2 regions of the Bradyrhizobium sp. G127 genome follow, and region 1 is predicted to be linked to the other one. Evidence: riboswitches for the same ligand, from Rfam matches in the RefSeq annotation. Region 1 holds a riboswitch; the other holds the start of a gene.
The links. A riboswitch is a leader RNA that binds a small molecule or an ion and turns the genes downstream of it on or off. The one in region 1 is predicted to bind S-adenosylmethionine.
Positions count from the first base shown of each region.

Region 1 (3,709 bases):
CGCCATGGAACGGGTACCGAGTTTGTCCTTGAGACGCACGATGCGATAGTGATTGGGCGATCCATCGTCGAGCCGCCGCGGCATCAGGAACAACCCCACACCCTGCGTGCCACCGACCGCACCCTCCGGCCGCGCCAGCAACATCACGACTTCCGCATCCGCATTGGAGCAGAACCATTTCTCGCCATGCAGCCGCCAGTGATGGCCTTCCTGGACGGCTCTGGTAGTCAGCTTGCCGACATCGGAACCGCCCTCTTTTTCCGTCATGAACTGCCCGCCCTGTGTGAGCTTCGCCATGTCGGTCTGCGTCAGGCCATCCAGATATTTTGCCTTCAATGTCTCGTCGCCGAAACGCGACAACAGCCGTGCTGCGCCATCGGTGACGTTGATCGGACAACCAAGCCCGAACTCCGCCTGATTAAACAGAAACGTGAAGGCATGCTTGGCTACCGCCGGATAGGTATCGGCCCAGCCGAGAATGCCCTTGCGATGCGACATCGCGTGGATTCCGAATTCACCATAGGCCGCGCGTTCAAGCTCGCGATACGCGGGATGATATTCGATCCATTGCCGGTCGTTGCCGAAACGATCCCGCTGATGCAGTACCGGCCCGTGCCTGTCGGCAAGACGCGCGCAATCATCGAGATGACCGCCGGCCAGCGCACCGAGCCGATCGAGATGCGGCTCGATATGTTGAAACAGCGCAGCGGGAAGATGGACGCGCAGCAGGTCGGCGAGGATTGGATCGGCGCGATAGAAATTCATGCCCGACGTATCGGGTGCGATCAGGCCGAACTCAGATGTCAGCGCGGAAGCAGGCGCGCCCAGAGGCTTCGCTGCAGCGGTCATGGCGTTCTCCCGAACGGTCCTTGTTTTCAGGAATGATCCGGCATTTGGTGCGCAACGGCAAGCGGCCCCGAGGACTCCGATGGCATGGGAGACCAGTGCCGCGTGAAGATATAATCCGCAGAGCGAAATGAACTCTAAAACCTGGCGCGAAAGTGCTCAGGTACGAAAGTGCTTCGACAGCTTGAGGCCCTGGCCCTGATAGTTCGATGCAATCTTCTGACCATACAGCGCGGCGGGACGCGACAGCATCTTTTCATAAACCAGACGTCCGACAATCTGGCCGTGTTCGAGAATGAACGGCACTTCACGCGAGCGCACTTCCAGCACTGCGCGCGAGCCCTGCCCGCCCGCGCCGGCATAGCCAAAGCCGGGATCGAAGAAGCCCGCATAGTGAACGCGGAATTCGCCCACCAGCGGATCGAACGGCACCATCTCCGCTGCGAAGTCCGGCGGCACCTGCACCGCTTCTTTTGAGGCCAGAATATAGAACTCGCCGGGATCGAGGATCAGGCTGCGGTCCGGTCGCGCCCGGATCGGCTCCCAGAACTCGCCGACCGTATATCCGGAACGGCGATCGACATCGACCACGCCGGTATGACGCTTGGCACGATAGCCGACAAATCCGTCGGAGCCTTCGCCGCTGAGATCAACGCTGAGCGCCACGCCACCGGCGAGATCGGCCTCGTCGCTGTCCACCAGCCGCTCGGCCGCATGCAACGCTTGCAGTTCATCGGCATTGAGCAGCGGATGTCCGGTGCGGAAACGGATCTGCGACAGCCTCGATCCTTCACGCAGCAGCACAGGAAATGTCTTGGGACTGATCTCGGCATAGAGCGGGCCGTGATAGCCAGGCGCGATCATATCGAAGCGGCGTGTGCCGTCGGCGATTACGCGGGTAAACACGTCGAGCCGCCCGGTGGAGCTTTTCGGATTTGCCGCAGCCTGAATCGAAGGCGGCAGCGCGAGACTTTCCAGCAGCGGCACGATGTAAACGCAGTTGGTTTCCAGAACTGCGCCATCGGACAGATCGATCTCGTGCAGCTTCAGTTCGTCGATACGCTGCGCCACCGTGATGTCCGGTCCCGGCAGGAAACTGGCGCGCACCCGGAATGCCACCTCGCCAAGACGCAGATCGAGGCTGGCCGGCTGGATCTGGCTCTCGACGAAAGGATATTCCGGAAGGATCAGGCCGGCGTCGGCCATCGCCGCGATCATGCGGTCGGGCAAAATTCCAGTCGCGCCGGGGGGCAGAGTGAAAGGCACGTGGGTGTCCTCGGTCGCCGGCTAATCCAGCAAAATGTGCATTTTACCGGTTATCCGATGGGGCGCTTGACGGAAAGACCATGCGGGATTAAGCCTACCACTTATCCCGTGGTCATTTGAGCCGGCCGGCTTGCAGCCACGTTAAATAACTCGCTAAACAGGCCGGGGACAGTGTGATCCCGGCTTGTGGAAATATTTTCCAGGCCGGTTTTTTGTGACCATCGCGAGGTGGTCACGATGGAGTGCACATGTCCGAGATCAAAACACCTGCGGCCAAGCCGCCATCTTCCACCCGCAACTATCGCCCCGAAACCCGCCTCGTGCATTCCGGCACGCTGCGCTCGCAATATGGCGAAACCTCCGAAGCACTGTTCCTGACGCAGGGGTTTGTCTACGACACCGCCGAGCAATGCGAAGCCCGCTTTACCGGCGCCGATCCCGGCTTTCTCTATTCACGATTTTCCAATCCGACGGTCGCGATGTTCGAACAGCGGATGGTCGAACTCGAAGGCGCGGAAGCTGCCCGCGCCACGGCCACCGGCATGGCCGCTGTCACCACCGCGATCCTCGCGCCGCTTAAATTCGGTGATCACGTTGTCGCGGCCAAGGCGCTGTTCGGCTCGTGCCGTTATGTCGTGGAAGATCTGCTGCCGCGCTACGGAATTGAATCCACGCTGGTTGATGGCCATGACCTCGACCAGTGGCAGAAGGCGATGCGGCCAAACACCAAGTCGTGCTTCCTCGAAAGCCCGACCAATCCGACCCTCGACGTGGTCGACATCGCAGCCGTGGCCGAGATCGCCCATCGCGGCGGCGCGCGCCTGATCGTGGACAACGTGTTCGCGACGCCGATCTGGCAGAGCCCGCTCGCGCTCGGCGCGGATGTCGTGGTCTATTCGGCGACCAAGCACATCGACGGTCAGGGCCGCTGTCTCGGCGGCATCATCCTCTCGTCGGAAGCCTTCATTCAGGAACACATCCATACGTTCCTGCGCCAGACCGGACCCGCGATGTCGCCGTTCAACGCCTGGGTGCTGCTGAAAGGACTTGAGACACTGAGCATTCGGGTCAAGGCGCAGACCGAAACCGCCGGCGCGATCGCCGATGTTCTCGCGAAGCACCCCAAGATATCGCGGCTGATCTATCCGGGCCGCGCCGATCATCCGCAGGCCGCCATCGTGAAGAAACAGATGCGCGCCGGATCGACGCTGATCGGTTTTGAGATCAAGGGCGGCAAGGCCGCGGCCTTCCGCACGCTGAATGCGTTGAAGCTTGCGCGGATTTCCAACAACCTCGGCGATTCCAAGAGCATCGTCACGCACCCGGCGACCACGACGCATCAGCGCCTGACGCCGGAGGCGCGCGCCGAACTCGGCATCAGTGAAGGCTTCATCCGCTTCTCGGCAGGGCTCGAGCATCAGGACGATCTGATCGAGGATCTGACGGCGGCGCTTGAGAAGGCGTGAGGTTTTCTTGCCTCACCCTGAGGAGCCGGAGCGAAGCGAAGGCCTCGAAGAGCGACGGCGTCTCGCCTTCCACTCCGTCATCTTTCGAGGCTCGCAAGAGATCGCGTCTCAGGATGACGATATCGCCGCTC
Region 1 covers NZ_JAKFGN010000003.1:138,532-142,240, reverse strand. The annotation lists gene LVY71_RS20255 (acyl-CoA dehydrogenase family protein) at 1-849, opposite strand, end outside; gene LVY71_RS20250 (2'-deoxycytidine 5'-triphosphate deaminase) at 1,006-2,112, opposite strand; SAM riboswitch at 2,211-2,290, shown strand; gene LVY71_RS20245 (O-succinylhomoserine sulfhydrylase) at 2,361-3,578, shown strand; gene LVY71_RS20240 (SGNH/GDSL hydrolase family protein) at 3,708-3,709, opposite strand, start outside.

Region 2 (3,709 bases), 280 kb from region 1:
CACCGTGTTGTCGGTGGTGGCGACCATCTCGAAACCGGCTTCGTAGTCGTTGCGCGTAACGTATTCCGAATAGGCTGCGTCGATCACCAGCAGCACGTGCGGCGGCAGGCCGGCGCGCAGCCGCTTGACCTCGTCGAACGGCACATAGGTGCCGGTCGGATTGTTCGGATTCGCGAGCCACACCATCTTGGTGCGCGGCGTCACTGCACCGAGGATCGCGTCCACGTCGGCGGTATAGTTTTTCTCCGGCGCGATCACATTGGTGGCGCCGTTCGACAGGGTCGCGATCGGATAAACGAGAAAACCGTGCGTGGTGTGGATCGCCTCGTCGCCGGGACCTAGATAGGTGTTTGCAAGGTAGTTCAGCAGTTCGTCCGAGCCCGCGCCGCAGATGATGCGGTCGGGATCGAGCCCGAAGGTGCGCCCGATGGTTTCGCGCAGCGCGCGCGAGGTGCCTTCTGGATAATCCTCCAGATGACCGGCGGCGGCCTTGTAGGCTTCGATGGCCTTCGGCGACGGTCCGAGCGGGGTCTCGTTCGCCGAGAGCTTGAACACGCGTCCGCTCAATCCCGCGCCGCTCTTGCCCGGCGTATAGGGCGCAATATCGAGAATGCCTGGCTTCGGCACGGGACGTGACATCGACTGAACTCCAGAAAGAAAAAGGCTCAAGCCTTGGATTGCGGCACCGTATAACGCGTTGCATGGCTCCCGACGAGAGCCGATGAGCGCACGGAAGCCCCCGCCGCGACCAGCGAGGCGGTGATTTTGTCGCGTCCTTCCGATCCGGGAACCGAGATCAGCAGCGCCGCGCCGTCCGAGGTCGTGTCGGGCACGGCGATGATTTCCGAGAACGGCGACAATGCACGCGCGACGCCAGCGTTCCAGCCGGAGACGCGGATACTCCACATCTCGACTTCGGTGACCATGGCGTCTTCTGCCACCCGGGACACGACGAACACCGGCAGCGCCGCCGGATGATCGGCGCGCTCGACGAACGGCAGCCGCGCGATGATCTTCGGCGCATTGGCCGACTCCAGCGCGAGCCACCACGGCGAGCGGCTGCCGGCTGCGGCTATCAGTGCGAGGTCGCCCTTGGATTTTGCCACCGCTTCGACAGCAGCCTCGGCATTGAAATGCGCGATGAACGGAACGGTGAAGCCGAAATGAAACCGCGCGGAATCCCGCATCGCGGATTCGCCGGACGACAGATCGGCGTGGACCGAGAACGGCGCCTGGACATAGGTGAACGTCGCGATGATGACGCGCCAGATGCTCTCGACCGTATCGAGCGGCAGAATGCCGCGATGGCGCTGCACCAGCCGGCGCATCATGTCGGCCTCGCGCGCGGGCCGGAATGCGGAGCCGACTTCCTGCGTCTTCTTCACCGAGATCAGGCGGTCGATAATATCGCCGCGCTGCATCAACAGGCCATGCACCTGCTCATCGATGGAATCGATTTCGCGGCGAAGATCCTGCAACGATGGTGGCGACTTGGTCATCTCTAAAAACCTTCAGGGCGGACAGCTCGGCGGATCCCGCCACGCCGCGCAGGAATGGTGGATGCTGCCCGGCTGGCAGGGCTTGATTAGGTAACACGGTGGCTGAAAGCAAAGAAAACATTGAGGGGTTGGGCTCGGGGCGACAGCCGGGACGGCGCGCGGTCCGGGATGCGTCTTGACGAAAAGGCCCTCTGGGATTAATAGCTTAAGTCATTCCGTGGTCATTTGAGCCGGCCGGCTTGCAGCCACGTTAAACAACTCGCTAAACAGGCCGGGGACATAAGTGATCCCGGCCGAACCTCGTTTCAGGCCGGGTTTTTTGTGGCCTGATTTCCGATGTTGGTCCGGGAGACCTTCTGAGGAGGCCAGTAACACGATGGTTAACGTCAAACCGTTGAAGAGTGGCGCAGTATCCGGTGGCGAGCGCGCGCATGAGGCCGACCACCCGTCCTCGCTGGTGGCGCCGTTCGGCGCCGACAAGCCGCTGCGGCTGGATTGCGGCGTCGATCTTGCGCCATTCCAGATCGCCTATCAGGCCTACGGTCAGCTCAACGATGATCGCTCCAACGCCATCCTGATCTGCCATGCGCTGACCGGGGATCAGCATGTCGCAAACGTGCATCCGGTCACCGGCAAGCGTGGATGGTGGGAAACGCTGGTCGGCCCCGGCAAGCCGATCGATACCGACCGGTATTTCGTTATCTGCGCGAATGTGATCGGCGGCTGCATGGGCAGCACCGGTCCGGCCTCGACAAATCCTGCGACCGGAAAACTGTGGGGGCTGGATTTCCCCGTCATCACGATTCCGGACATGGTGCGCGCGCAGGCGATGCTGATCGATCATCTCGGCATCGAGAAACTGTTCGCCGTTGTCGGCGGGTCGATGGGGGGCATGCAGGCGCTGCAATGGGCGGCGGCCTATCCCGAGCGCGTGTTCTCCACACTGGCGGTGGCATGCAGCACGCGGCACTCCGCGCAGAACATCGCATTCCATGAACTCGGACGTCAGGCGGTGATGGCCGATCCGGATTGGCGCGGCGGGCGCTACTTCGAGGAAGGCACGCATCCGCGCCGCGGTCTCGGTGTCGCGCGCATGGCCGCGCATATCACCTATCTGTCCGACGCCGCGCTCCATCGCAAGTTCGGGCGGCGCTTGCAGGATCGTGAATTGCCGACGTTCTCGTTCGATGCCGACTTCGAGGTGGAAAGCTATCTGCGCCATCAGGGTTCGTCGTTCGTGGAACGCTTCGACGCCAACAGCTATCTCTATCTCACCCGTGCGATGGATTACTTCGACGTCGCCGCCGATCACAACGGTGTGCTGGCGGAAGCCTATCGCGGCACGCGCACGCGCTTTTGCGTGGTGTCGTTCACCAGCGACTGGCTGTTCCCGACCTCGGAGTCGCGTGCCGTTGTGCATGCGCTGAATGCCTCCAGCGCACGCGTGTCGTTCGCGGAGATCGAGACCGACAGGGGCCACGATGCATTTCTGCTCGATGTCCCCGAGTTCATCGAGATTTCCCGCGCCTTCCTGGAATCGGCCGCGTCCGCGCACGGCCTGACCTCGGCGAGCCGCTAAAATGGCTATTCAGGATCAGGCGTTTCGTCCGACTGCGGTTCTTCCCGTGACTGAGAACGGCTACCGCGGAGACCACCTGCTAGTCGCGCAGATGGTAGAGCCCGGCTCGAAGGTGCTCGATGTCGGCTGCGGCGAGGGCGATCTGCTGCAGCTTCTGGAAACGCGCGGCGTCGATGGCCGCGGCATCGAACTGTCGCGTGAGGGTGTCAACCGCTGCGTCGCCAAAGGTCTTGCGGTGGTGCAGGGCGACGCCGACACCGATCTCGTCAACTATCCCGATGATGCATTCGATTACGTGATCCTGTCGCAAACGTTGCAGGCGACGCGCCAGCCGCGCGTGGTACTGGAGAATCTGCTGCGGATCGGGCGGCGCGCCATTGTCTCGTTCCCGAATTTCGGCCACTGGAAAATGCGGTTGCAGCTTCTGGTGAAGGGCCAGATGCCGCGCACCGACAATTTGCCGGCCACGTGGTACGACACCCCGAACATTCACTTCTGCACCATCAAGGATTTCGTGCAGCTCTGCGACGAAATCAACGTCAAGATGGAACGCGCGGTCGCGCTCGATCTTTATGGCCGTCCGTTGCGTCTCAACGCACCGTGGTGGTTTTGGAACATGTTCGGCGAGCAG
Region 2 covers NZ_JAKFGN010000003.1:414,960-418,668, forward strand. The annotation lists gene hisC (histidinol-phosphate transaminase) at 1-639, opposite strand, end outside; gene LVY71_RS21600 (chorismate mutase) at 666-1,499, opposite strand; SAM riboswitch at 1,707-1,786, shown strand; gene metX (homoserine O-acetyltransferase MetX) at 1,876-3,078, shown strand; gene metW (methionine biosynthesis protein MetW) at 3,080-3,709, shown strand, end outside.
Region 2: linked by a shared signal. The riboswitch ahead of metX (homoserine O-acetyltransferase MetX) and the one ahead of LVY71_RS20245 (O-succinylhomoserine sulfhydrylase) in region 1 are both predicted to bind S-adenosylmethionine.